3 regions of the Peribacillus sp. FSL E2-0218 genome follow, and region 3 is predicted to be linked to each of the others. Evidence: riboswitches for the same ligand, from Rfam matches in the RefSeq annotation. Region 3 holds a riboswitch; each other region holds the start of a gene.
The links. A riboswitch is a leader RNA that binds a small molecule or an ion and turns the genes downstream of it on or off. The one in region 3 is predicted to bind S-adenosylmethionine.
Positions count from the first base shown of each region.

Region 1: it holds a riboswitch for S-adenosylmethionine, as region 3 does, so the genes downstream of both, MHI53_RS20445 (hypothetical protein) here and MHI53_RS23045 (O-acetylhomoserine aminocarboxypropyltransferase/cysteine synthase family protein) in region 3, are expected to answer to the same signal.
Region 2: it holds a riboswitch for S-adenosylmethionine, as region 3 does, so the genes downstream of both, MHI53_RS22365 (5-methyltetrahydropteroyltriglutamate--homocysteine S-methyltransferase) here and MHI53_RS23045 (O-acetylhomoserine aminocarboxypropyltransferase/cysteine synthase family protein) in region 3, are expected to answer to the same signal.

Region 1 is NZ_CP150304.1:4,259,780-4,264,056, forward strand. It holds partial or broken gene MHI53_RS20440 (alpha/beta hydrolase) at 1-420, opposite strand, end outside; gene MHI53_RS20445 (hypothetical protein) at 1,375-1,779, opposite strand; SAM riboswitch class I at 1,866-1,975, opposite strand; gene MHI53_RS20450 (nuclear transport factor 2 family protein) at 2,332-2,943, opposite strand; gene MHI53_RS20455 (helix-turn-helix domain-containing protein) at 3,139-4,277, shown strand, end outside.
Region 2 is NZ_CP150304.1:4,619,776-4,624,052, reverse strand. It holds gene MHI53_RS22375 (ABC transporter permease) at 1-90, shown strand, start outside; gene MHI53_RS22370 (PadR family transcriptional regulator) at 130-672, shown strand; gene MHI53_RS22365 (5-methyltetrahydropteroyltriglutamate--homocysteine S-methyltransferase) at 728-1,831, opposite strand; SAM riboswitch class I at 2,025-2,126, opposite strand; gene MHI53_RS22360 (hypothetical protein) at 2,311-2,748, shown strand; gene MHI53_RS22355 (glycerol-3-phosphate responsive antiterminator) at 2,879-3,421, shown strand; gene MHI53_RS22350 (MIP/aquaporin family protein) at 3,653-4,277, shown strand, end outside.
Region 3 is NZ_CP150304.1:4,750,629-4,754,905, reverse strand. It holds gene gcvH (glycine cleavage system protein GcvH) at 75-458, shown strand; gene MHI53_RS23055 (toprim domain-containing protein) at 551-901, shown strand; gene MHI53_RS23050 (thioredoxin family protein) at 920-1,228, shown strand; SAM riboswitch class I at 1,394-1,497, shown strand; gene MHI53_RS23045 (O-acetylhomoserine aminocarboxypropyltransferase/cysteine synthase family protein) at 1,608-2,918, shown strand; SAM riboswitch class I at 3,037-3,151, shown strand; gene MHI53_RS23040 (methionine ABC transporter ATP-binding protein) at 3,320-4,277, shown strand, end outside.

The sequences.
Region 1 (4,277 bases), 490 kb from region 3:
TATAATCTTTTCTTTGCCAAGACGTTCTGATATATAATCCGTCATAGCCAATAAGTCCTCCACCAGTAAGTCTGATGAAAGATTGGAGTAGTCCTCAAAAAAATGATATGATTTTCCACTTGCTCTTTGGTCATAATTAACAACCGTAAAATTAGTTTCCAATAAGTCTTGGTATTGATCAGCATATGGCATTTCCGGACATCCGGGTCCTCCATGTACAAAAATAATAACCGGATTATCTTTATCTTTACCACGTATCATGATTTCCTGACTACTTCCATTTATCTCTACTTGTTCTAATGCACTTATACTGTTATCACCTTTTATATGAGAAGTCCATGTTGGTGAAAAAAGGGAAATGATTAATAATATTATAATAATTATTCCGATACATTTTGTTAATTTCTTTATATTTATCATTTAATTGCTTTCATTCCTTTCTACTTGATCAAAACAAAAATAGCAGTTGATGAATGAAATTTCACTACGCCCCGCCCTTTGTGGCTTTTATCCATCAAAATAAAAAGCTATTGGTAATTACTATTTAAAGGAGATCATGAACAAGCTAGTTTGTAATTCCAAATCAAAGAACCATATGATATTTTACCTAACTTATGAAATAATTTCCATAAATATTTGATATTGTAAAGTACAATAAACTGTACACAACGGAACTAACCTGCCCCGATGGTGCCAAAAGAAAAAGCCGCCTTAAAGACAGCTCCGATGACCAGCTAACGCACCCTTTAGTTTAACAAGGGAAAAGATAAACAGTATTTCAACTTTAATACCTATTTTTCCAATTATCATAAAAATCTTTAATGGTTGAATGTATTCCATTTAGAGTAATTAAAATTAAGTACAGCATTATAACCGTAGCAATTTCTCCTGTGAAAAATGCAATAACAGCACCTCTTTCCCGAAAAATATTGAATTTGATGAAGATCCTCAAGTTGTTGGTTCATATCTGACTTGGTTACGCAAAAAGGATAGGGAGTATAAAGGTGATGTATAGGTGAAGGATGGTTTGAATGATCAAAAGCACATAAGGCTTAAGAATGTTGATTCAGCTCCAGTGTTTTTTAAAGTAAAGTAAACTGTTTTTATGGTGACGTTTCTTGAACGGTGTATTAAACAATCGGGCGCGATTGCTGAACAATGAGCAATCGCTTTTTACTAGGCGGATCCGAATAGTTCTATCAAATTATTAGATGTAATTAAGAAACTCAGCTAATCTTCTGATGTGAAGGTAGCTGGGTTTTTAAAGTTGGATGTGCAAAATAACCCTTAAAATATACGCAAATTATCCGTCAAAGTGACAATTTTAAGAGTGTCTTAAAGTTTTAAACGACTCAGCCTAGTACGGGTCTTAAGTCAATTAACGAAGTTTATTATTTCGCTTCTAATCTTAGCATTGCAAATTTGAAAACGTGTTATACCTAATATACAGTTACAGTCTTTACTAGATAATACTATCTTCCACTCAGCCGTTACATCCCAATTATTTGACTCTCCACTCTGATTACAAGTTAAGGTGTCTATAATTAAAGGGCCACTTCCAATATCTATTAAAGCTCTACTAATTTCGGCTTTAATTTCTTCATTCGTGGTAAGCTCTTTGTTGTTATATAGAACTATCCTGTCATCATAATATTGAGGAATTTTATCTAGTTTATGTTGATTCCAGATATCATTGTAAAATTGGTATATAAAAGAGGTAATTTCAAATGATAACAATGTAGTTTGATTATAAGTTTCTAAGGTTAATTTAGAATGCATGTTAGTTCTCCTCTGCGTTAAAGTATTTTAAATACAAAAAACCTCTCTATTTATAAAAAAGAGAGGTTACATATTCTAAAATATGTTTCTTATCTTGCAAAGCAAATTACTTTGCAGGAATTAGCACCTTTTCAAACATATGTTTGAAGGTTGCTGGGTTTCGCAGGGCCAGTCCCTCCACCTCTCTTGATAAGTATTATGAATTTAAAGACAATTCTATCATATTTAAACAGCAAGTAAATTAATAATTGAAATAAATTTAGCTTTTATGAATATAAAATAGATTTATTTTTAAAAAACCTTTTCATTGTTCAAAAACATCCTAATATTCTTCTTCCAAAGTATATGATTACTTTGATTTCTTGTTACACTGTCCTGTCCCTTTAGTTGCATAAAGAAAAAGCTGCCTTAACGACAGCTCCAATCTTCAGGTAACGCACCCGGTAGACTCTGTATTACGTGCTTAGATAGCACCATAAATAGCGTATTAATACTAAAAATTTTGCAATGGTTGGGACGCTACAGAAGCTTCAATACTATACTGCCTCAATCCTATTTGCTTAACCATTCATCTGTTTTCTTATAAAAAGCTTCTACTAAGTCAGGTCTGTCAATTCCAGGCAAATCACCGGCTATATCATAGCCGTCTTGGCTAAGAACATAGGAAAGACAAGCATAGCTTTCTCTAAATTCAGATAACTCTTCCATAGGAACAGTTATATTGGCATTTGGATATACAGGTACAAGAGAATCTTTTTCGTAAATCCCTTCCATGGAAACGATATACCATTGTCCATTTATTTTTTGTACACTGAATACTAGTTTTGCATCAGAATTTAATTCAACTGGGTATCCATTAATATCTATTCGTTTTTGAATGGTTGCTATCATGATGGCAACCGCCTTATCACCATTGAGCCATATTTCAGTATTATAAATTTTATGTGGTGCGCGACCTGGCATCTTCTTGGAAGCTTCCACAAATTCATGTCCAGTTCCTTGAAACCAGGAGATTGTTATCTTTGAATCAGATGTAAAGCATTTGTCCATTTCATCCCATAAAGCGTTATCTCTGCAAAAACGCTCAAATTCAATTAATTCTTTAACACTTGCCTTATCAATAAGATCCTGTTGTGTATTTACTGTTGGTCTTTTTAATATCATCATATATGCATACTCCTATTCTTAAATGTATTTTATACGGTAGAACAATTTACATCACAAAATATCTTGCCCTATGTAAGATATTTTACTCTTCGACTAAGTATATTGCCATGTACTAGGATTTGATATTGAAGTAGATATTAAGTAAAATATTGTACTCCAGCACAATACTTTTATTATGGAGAAGATAGATATATGAATAATTCAAAACAAGCTAACTCGAATGCAGATACTACTGAAATAAAATTAGCCCTATATATTCAGGAACTATTTGAAGTACTCTATCTGAACTTAGGATTGCAACAGCTCATTGATAAAGCCAGAGAAATACTAGGCCACCCCATGGTTGTTCATGATATGGGATTTAAGGTGCTAACAGCTTCTTATGATGCACATGAGATTGTAGATTTCACACAAGATGAGCACGGAAATAATTATATTAATGAAGATACGATTCAGTTTATTCGTTCCAATAATGTTGCGGATAAGGTACGCAAAAAAGGTTCTTCTGAATACATTAAAAAGTTGGAACCTCTAAACGGAACAAATCTTTCTATAATTAAAATTAATGACATTGAAATTGCACAGTTTGCTGTATATGAGGCAGGAATTAAGTTTGAAGAAATTGATTTTAAACTCATCGATAAGATTACCCAGATTTTGTCTGTTGAACTTCAAAAAAGCAATGCATTTAACATGGACCATAGTCTTATACCAAATTATGTTCTTACAGACTTGTTGGATGGAAAAATAATGACGCAGGATGCTGTTAGAGACAAGCTGCATTATTTAAATTGGATACAAGAAAAGAACCTATATATTATAGTGATATCTAACAAAGACCGAAAAGGATTAGACTTTAAAATTCCAGCAGTGGTCCAAGTTTTAAAAGAATTCATTCCACTGGAAAATTGCATTATATTTCAATCAAATATTACAGCATTTATCCCCAAAAAACTTTATGAAAAATTATTTATTGGCTCCAAATCAGAATTTATAAATTCATTAGAAAGAAATGAATTAAGAGCAGGAATTAGCTTGAATCTCTCTGAAATTTCTGATTGCAAAAGATATTATTTACAAGCAATAGAGGCCCTTGAGATTGGAAAGAAACAAAATATTATCGTATCTTTTTTTAAGGACTCTGCACTAAATATCATTTCTGACTTAATTAAAAGCAAGTACAATTATATGGATTTTTGTCATCCGGCAGTAATAAAAATTATAGAGTTTGATCAGCAAAACCAATCAGATTTATTACTTACACTTAAGCACTATCTTTACTATAGGAGTTCACCAAATGAAGCATCTAAAGTGTTGTGCATCCATAGAAA
Region 2 (4,277 bases), 130 kb from region 3:
ATCATGATCGTGGCAGTGCGCCATAAGGAATTACCGCTAAAGACGGAAGAGACGGATCGCCTTGCAGCTGAAATGAAGGCTTTAGTTTGATAAAATAAAGACAGGTGACGATTGAAGGGAGTTTTAACCGTGTCGATCCAAATTTATATCCTGGGTATTTTAGCTGAAGAAAAAAGCTATCCATATATGTTGAAAAAGCGATTATCCGAACCGATTCCAATTGATAAATTTACCGGAATTACCGAAAGTAAATTGTATTACCATTTTGACAAGCTGGCTGCCAATCGGTTTATCGAGCCGGTCGAAACGATAAAGGAAGAGAATCGGCCAGATAAACATGTCTATCAAATTACGGAAAAGGGAAGGGGAGAATTGGTAAAACGGATTTATCAAACGTTCGAAAAAGCCTCCCAAATCACGGATATGTACATTGCTCTCACGAATATTAAGCATGTGGATAGCGAAAAAGTAATAGCGATCTTAGAGCGCAAAATTGAAGAGCATCGATTGGCATGGGAAACATATTTAAGTTTTGACCAGCCGGTTGATGAGGAATCTGATCAATATTTGGGATATAAATTCATTAAGGAGCATTCATACAGCCGGGCACAGCATACAGCCGAATGGCTCGAGGAGCTTGTTTCACGTATAAAAGAAAATGCCCCCCAATAGCAGATGCACCGAAAAGGCCATTTCCCAATAAGGGGAATGGCCTTTTCGGGATGAATCATCCCCACACTTCTTTTGCTACTTCAACGACGAATTTCAGCTTTTCCCATTGTTGTTCTTCCGTAAGCTTGTTGCCATGATGGGTGGAAGCGAATCCGCATTGAGGGCTTAAGCATAATTGCTCGAGCGGAACGAACTGAGCGGCTTCTTTAATGCGGGCCTTGATGGCTTCCTTGTCTTCGATTTCTCCATTTTTTGACGTGACGACTCCAAGTACGACCTTCGCCCCGCCAGTAGGGATGTGTTCCAATGGCTTGAAATCGCCAGAGCGATTATCGTCATATTCGAGGAAGAATCCATCCACTTTTTCTTTTGCCAATAATGTCGGGGCTATGCGGGCATAGCTGCCTTCGAATGCCCAGGTCGACTGGTAGTTTCCGCGGCATAGATGTGTCGTGATGATCAAATCGTCTGGTTTGCCTTCCAATGATCCATTGATGACACGCAAAGCCAAATCGATTAATTGTTCGCGCGTATATTTTCCATCCTTGAACTGGAAATCAGGAGCTGAAAGTCTGGCAATGTATACATCATCCAGTTGAAGGTAACGCACACCTGCCTCATAAAAGGCTTTTAAAGCATCCTGGTACGTTTGGATGATATCATTTGCATAATCCTCCATATCAGGGTAGATGTCTTCATTATGAACCCCGGCAGCAAATAATTGATTGGGGCTGGGAATCGTTTGTTTGGCGACGGCACGCCCGCCGACGATTTTGTTCAATTCGATAAAATCGTTAAGGAAGGGGTGCTTAGGGTTGAATGAAACCTTCCCGATATTGCGAACGTTGTATCGCTCGGTTTCGACACCATCGAATGTGAGTCCTTTTTCAGTCACGTACCCCTCGATGCCATTTAAATGCTCAAGGAAGTCGAAGTGCCACCATGTGCGTCTGAATTCCCCGTCGGTCACGACCTCCAAGCCGACTTCGATTTGCTTATCGACGATCCGTTTAATTTCTTCGGTTTCAACCTCGCGGAGTCTCTCAGCAGAGAGGGCGCCTTCCTTAAATTGCTTTCTGGCCTGATGGATACGATCCGGTCTTAATAAACTTCCGACGTGATCCGCCCTGAAGGGGGCCTTTGTTAAAGTGATTGACATGTTGCATTCCTTCTTTCCCTGTATAAAATAAAGGCACGTTTCGTAAGGATTGTTGTTTTTAATACGAGCGTTGAAAAGGCAATCAACCACACGGCATGACTTGGTGAATAGCAACAAAATAGGCGAAAACGGCCAAAATAAAAAACCTCTTCTTAAAGATAAGAAGAGGGGTAGGCAACAAGGTCATGTACTCTTCTTATCTTCAAGCTTTTACACTTCTGGAATTAGCACAGTACATCGAAAGTCTGTTGCTGAGGTATCAAAGGGCCAGTCCCTCCACCTCTCTTGATAAGAGTTGTCTATTAAATTACTTACGACTATACAGGGAGTTGTTCCAAAGGTCAAGGTCTGAAACCGAAACATTTAGAATATAGCGATTATTGGGAGGCCTGATGCAATGAACAAGAAATCCGACCTCACATATGCTATAACCGATGTTCCATATTGTGAGGAAATAGGTAGGAAGGGATGGGAGCAGGGTGAGTGCATTCGATGCATCGACTATTTTTGGGAAGGGATTGCCGATCACGCTAAGGGCAGCCATGCTGGAGAGAATGATAAAAACGCGATTATATGAACATGATATCCAAGTCGAGATTACGCCAGAGCATATTGTCCTTTGGGGAACGACCGAAGTGAAGAAAATGATGTTCAAGAAAAAGGTATCATTCCGAATGGCATTAAAGCCGGTCCATACGGAAAAAAGAACGATAACATTCGAATTGATCGAGTTGAAGCCAATAGATCGGGATTTCATAAATCAAAAGCTTTTTAACAGACCGCCCATATTTGAATATGATAACAGAAGGATCAAAATGAATATGAATGCCTGGAACATCGTCAGGAAAATCCCGATAGGCACGATCCAATCTTGTGAGCTGGTCGATGGCGGATTGAAAATGACCCTTTCCTTATGACGGGTACATACATTTTCGCGCGCGTCCATTTATCGGGGGTAGAAAAATGTGTTTGATAAATCAAGTTCTTTAAAATATACTAAGTTCCTGAAAGTTTGGATTTTTTCCGGAAGATAAGGGGGGGAAATGAATGGATCAGAAGATTTTGCCTGCCTCGGCAAGCATGAAAGATTTCGAAAGATTCCTGGATAGCCCGTATGAAATAGGGGTATTTCTTGATCTTCATATCTCTCAATTGAAAAATGTCAGTATGATGGCAAAGCAGCATAATAAGAAAATGATTTACCATGTCGATTTGATCCATGGCATCAGAAGTGATGAATACGCGGCGGAATTCATTTGTCAGGAATATAATCCCTTTGGGCTGATTTCCACCAAAACAAGCGTTATTCTGAAAGCGAAGCAAAAGGGTGTCATTGCCATCCAGCGAATTTTTTTAATAGATACACATGCGCTGGAGAAAAGCTACAAGCTGGTGCAGAAAACCAAGCCAGATTACATTGAGGTTTTGCCGGGGGCCATGCCCTGGATGATAAAAGAAGTGAAGGAGCGGTTACAAACACCGATTTTTGCAGGAGGTCTTATCCGGACTTCGGATGAAGTCTTGAACGCCCTAGAGGCAGGCGCATCGGCCATTACCACTTCCAAAACCGAGTTATGGGATATCATTTGAACCGTTCGGGCATGAAAGAAAAAAATGCAAAAATAATAGATTGATTTTTCACAAAGTGTTTGACAGCGTTTTCACAACCTAGTATATTGTAAATTACAAGTTAATATATGTGACGGAGACTAGGAGATTCACAACAGAGCCATTCATGTTTTTTATGAGGATGGTTCTGCTGTGAATCTCCTTTTATTTGTTGTCAAAGATTTACAATTCATTAGGGGAGAGGTTTTATTCATGACACCATTTTGGGGAGAATTGGTAGGCACGATGATTTTGATAGTATTCGGTGCAGGTATCGGGGCAGGTTCAAGTTTGAAGGGTTCCTATGCTAAAGACGCGGGATGGATCGTTATTACGATTGCATGGGGACTGGCGGTTACGATGGGCATTTTTGCAGTAGGCTCGATAAGCGGTGCCCACTTGAATCCGGCCGTTACAATCGGATTCGCCATCATTGGAAAGTTTCCTTGGAGTGATGTGCCGGTTTATATCGCTGCTCAACTGATAGGAGCGATCCTGGGGGCAGCCCTCGTATTCTTTCATTATTTGCCACACTGGAAGGCTACTGAGGATCCAGGTGCGAAGCTTGGTGTGTTCGCCACGGCTCCTGCCATCCCGCATACATTTTCCAATCTATTAAGTGAAATGATCGGGACATTCATCCTTATCCTTGGCTTATTATTCATCGGGGCCAATAATTTCACGGAAGGTTTGAACCCATTCGCTGTCGGCCTATTGATCGTCGTGATCGGGATGTCCCTTGGGGGCACGACAGGATATGCGATCAATCCGGCCCGGGATCTGGGACCGCGCATCGCGCACTTTTTGCTGCCGATACCGGGTAAAGGAAACTCGAATT
Region 3 (4,277 bases):
ATTCCTTACTTAAATAATATTTCTACCTTATAATGTAATAGAAAAATAAGCTATACATATGGAGGGAATTAATAATGACAACAACACCAAAAGAACTTCGTTACACGAAAGAACATGAATGGGTCAAAACGGAAGATGGTACTGTGCGTATCGGGATAACGGCTTTTGCCCAATCAGAGCTAGGGGACATCGTTTTCGTCGAGCTTCCTGAAGTTGGAGACGAGCTTAAAGCCAACGAGCCATTCGGAAGCGTTGAATCGGTAAAGACCGTTTCTGAGCTGTATGCTCCGATCAGCGGCAAGGTTGTCGAAGTGAACGATGAGTTAAGTGACAACCCTGAATATGTGAATGAATCTCCTTTTGAAAAAGCATGGATGATCGTCGTTGAACCAACGAACAGCAGTGATGTTGAAGGACTTATGAGCGCGGAAGAATATGAAAGCTTGATCAACGGGTAAAACGAAGGAGAGGGGGCCCTTAAGAGGGTCTGCTCTCTTTTTCCTTTCGTGCTTGGCGGTTGTCCACATAATTCGTGAAATGGAGTGATGACATGGAATGCGGCGATTTCGATAAGGTGATCATTGTAGAGGGCAGTTCCGACAGAAAAAAGGTTGCCTCCGTTTTAAATGAAGATGTGGAAATAAGATGTACGAATGGAACCATTTCCATCACTAAACTGGATGAATTGGTGGAGGAATTGATGGACCGGGATGTGTATCTCCTTTTTGATGCAGATGAATCGGGAGAAAAACTGCGCAAGCAATTTCGAAGGGAAATGCCGGAGGCGAACCACCTGTACATTCATAAAATGTACAAAGAAGTGGAAAGCTCACCGGAACATCATATTGCAACTGTACTTCTGGCTGCCAACATGAATGTTAAAATGAAATTTTTAAGTTAAAGGGTGAACGACTTAGTGATGCAGGAATGGAATGAGGAAGAATGCCGGGTTGCTATTGAAAGCGGGGAAAACTTTTGCCTATATTTATACACGCCTTTATGTGGCACGTGTCAGGTGGCGTCGAAAATGCTGACGATATCTTTGCAATTATTCCCGGAAATGATGGCAGGCAAAATGAATATGAACTATGTCCAAGGGATGGCCGAAACATATGAAATCGAAAGTGTGCCCTGTTTATTGCTGTTCAAGGAAGGACAACTGTACAAAAAGATATATGCCTTTCAATCCGTTCCGTATCTGTATGGATTGCTTAAGGAAATCAGCTGAGAAACCCAAACGGAAACCGGATTGGGTTTTTGGCTTTATAGCAACTAGGTAGAGAGGCAGAATAAAAAAACAAAGAATATTCTAACAATTGATTGACTGGATAATGGTAAAATGCTATATTTTGAATGTGGAAAACTGTTGCATGTAAAGGTCAAAATTTAATAGTTCTTATCAAGAGTGGCGGAGGGACTGGCCCGACGAAGCCCGGCAACCGGTATACATATATACGGTGCTAATTCCAGCAGAGTGTTGACTCTGGAAGATGAGGTGTGTATGAAAGCCTCTTCTTGTGGAAGTGGTTTTTTTTGTTTAAGTGAAGAACCGTTCCCAAGGCCGCTTATATTTTCAATGAAATCCATATAGGAAGAGGAGAAGGCGTATGTCAGATAAAAAATTGCGTTTCGAAACATTGAGTGTTCATGGTGGCCTGCAAGCAGATGAGACTGGAGCACGTGCCGTTCCGATTTATCAAAGCAATGCATACTTGTTCAAAGATACCGATCATGCAGCCAATTTATTTGGTCTAAAGGAAACGGGATATATATATACACGTCTCCATAATCCAACTGTCAGCGTTTTTGAGGAGAGAATGGCATTATTGGAAGGCGGAATCGGCGGATTGGCCACTGCAAGCGGAATGGCTGCCATTTCACTGTCAATCCTCAATATTGCCGGTGCAGGGGATGAAATCGTTTCGGCCTCCACCTTGTATGGGGGAACATATAACCTTTTCGAAAACACCCTTCCTAAATACGGAATTAAGGTGAAATTCGTTTCTCCTGATGATCCTGAGAATTTTAAAAGGGCAATTACGCCAAGAACAAAGGCCATATTTGCAGAAACGATTGGAAATCCAAGTTTGCGGGTCCTCGATATTGAAGCGGTGGCAAAGATCGCCCACGAAGCCCACATCCCATTGATCATCGATAACACCTTCGCTACTCCGTATCTTTGCAGACCGATCGATTTTGGAGCGGATATCGTCATCCATTCCGCAACGAAGTGGCTTTTGGGTAATGGAACGACTTTAGGCGGTGTCATCGTGGATGGAGGCAATTTCAACTGGAACTCGCCGAACTTCCCCGGTTTCACGGAGCCTGACCCAAGCTACGATGGCTTGGTTTATGCCGATGCAGTGGGCCCTGCGGCCTTCATTACCAAAGCCCGGGTGCAATTGCTCCGCGATTTAGGACCTGCGTTAAGCGCCCAAAGTGCTTTCCAATTTACGCTTGGTCTTGAAACGCTTCATGTAAGGATGAAAGAGCATCTTGCTAACACCAAGACCGTCATACAATACTTGAAAAACCACCCTGCCGTGAAATGGGTATCCTATCCGGCCAATGAGGATCATCCAGATAAAGCGCTTGCGAATAAATACCTGCCTAAGGGTGCGGGAGCCGTGGTGACCTTTGGGATTCAAGGAGACCGTGAAGCAGGGGCCAGGCTCATCAATTCGGTGGAGTTATGGTCACATGTGGCGAATGTGGGAGATGCGAAGAGTTTAATCATCCACCCCGCCAGCACCACCCATCAACAGCTGAATGATGCAGGCTTGGCAAAATCCGGAGTGAGCGCCGATCAAGTCCGTCTATCCATCGGAATAGAAAATGTAGATGACTTGATAGAAGATTTGGAGCAGGCAATACAGAAAGCGACGGATATCGTTTCGGTGACATCCCAATCGATTTAAGAAAGTAGTCCTAAACTTTTTTGTGTTAGAAATAATATACATTGCACTCCTTTTTTATCTGTGATAGAATTTCTCCATACTAATGAACGTAATGATGTACAAATATTCTATATATTAGCTCTTATCAAGAGAGGTGGAGGGATGTGCCCGATGAAGCCCGGCAACCGACAAGGAGGTTTTTCCTTGGAAAGGTGCCAATTCACACAAAGTGTAAACACTTTGGAAGATGAGGGGAAGGCCAGCTTTTTTACCTGCCTTTCTGCTCATGCAGAAAGGTTTTTTTATTTTTAAAATTTAGGAAACCATAAGCATGTGCAAGCTTGGTAAAAGATTAAAAGCTGGATAATGTAGATAAATCAACTAAGTTCATAGGTTTTATTGGATAAAAGAGGTGAGCATGAATGATTACATTGACCAACGTCAGTAAGCTGTTTCGAACAGGAAAAGGAAACGGCGGGACGATCAAGGCTGTAAATAACGTGAACGTTGACATAAATAAAGGCGAGATTTTCGGCATCATTGGATACAGTGGGGCAGGGAAAAGTACGCTGATAAGAATGCTCAATGGCTTGGAGGCACCGAGCGAGGGGACGGTTGTCGTAGCGGATAAGGAAATTTCCAAAATTAAAGGGGCTAACCTTCGTAAGGCCCGCCAGGAAATCAGCATGATATTCCAGCATTTCAATTTATTATGGTCCAGAACCGTTCAGGATAATATTTCCTTCCCGTTGGAAATTGCAGGGGTTTCAAAATCGGAACGGATGAAGCGAGTCAATGAATTGATCAAACTGGTCGGACTTGAAGGCAGGGAAAAGGCGTATCCCTCGCAGCTAAGCGGCGGACAAAAGCAAAGGGTCGGAATCGCAAGGGCCCTTGCCAATGATCCGAAAGTTCTATTGTGTGATGAAGCGACTTCCGCTTTGGACCCACAGACCACTGACTCCATCCTTGAATTGCTCGTGGATATCAATCAGCGACTGGGATTAACGATCGTCTTGATCACACATGAAATGCATGTAATCCGTAAAATCTGTCATCGTGTGGCCGTGATGGAAAACGGGCAGGTCGTTGAGCAAGGTCCAGTCCTCGATGTGTTCAGGGACCCGCGGGAAGAGATGACGAAGCGTTTCGTGCAGCAGGTGACGGAACCAGAAGAAACGAAAGAAACGATGGACCATTTGTTCGAACGCTATCCTGCAGGTAAAGTGATTCAATTGACTTTCGTCGGTGACCATGCCGAAAGCCCGTTGATAACCAAGCTCGTACGCAACTTCGAGTTGGATGTCAACATCGTTCAAGGTAAAATATCCCAAACAAGAAGCGGCTCATATGGAACATTGTTCATTCACCTTGATGGCA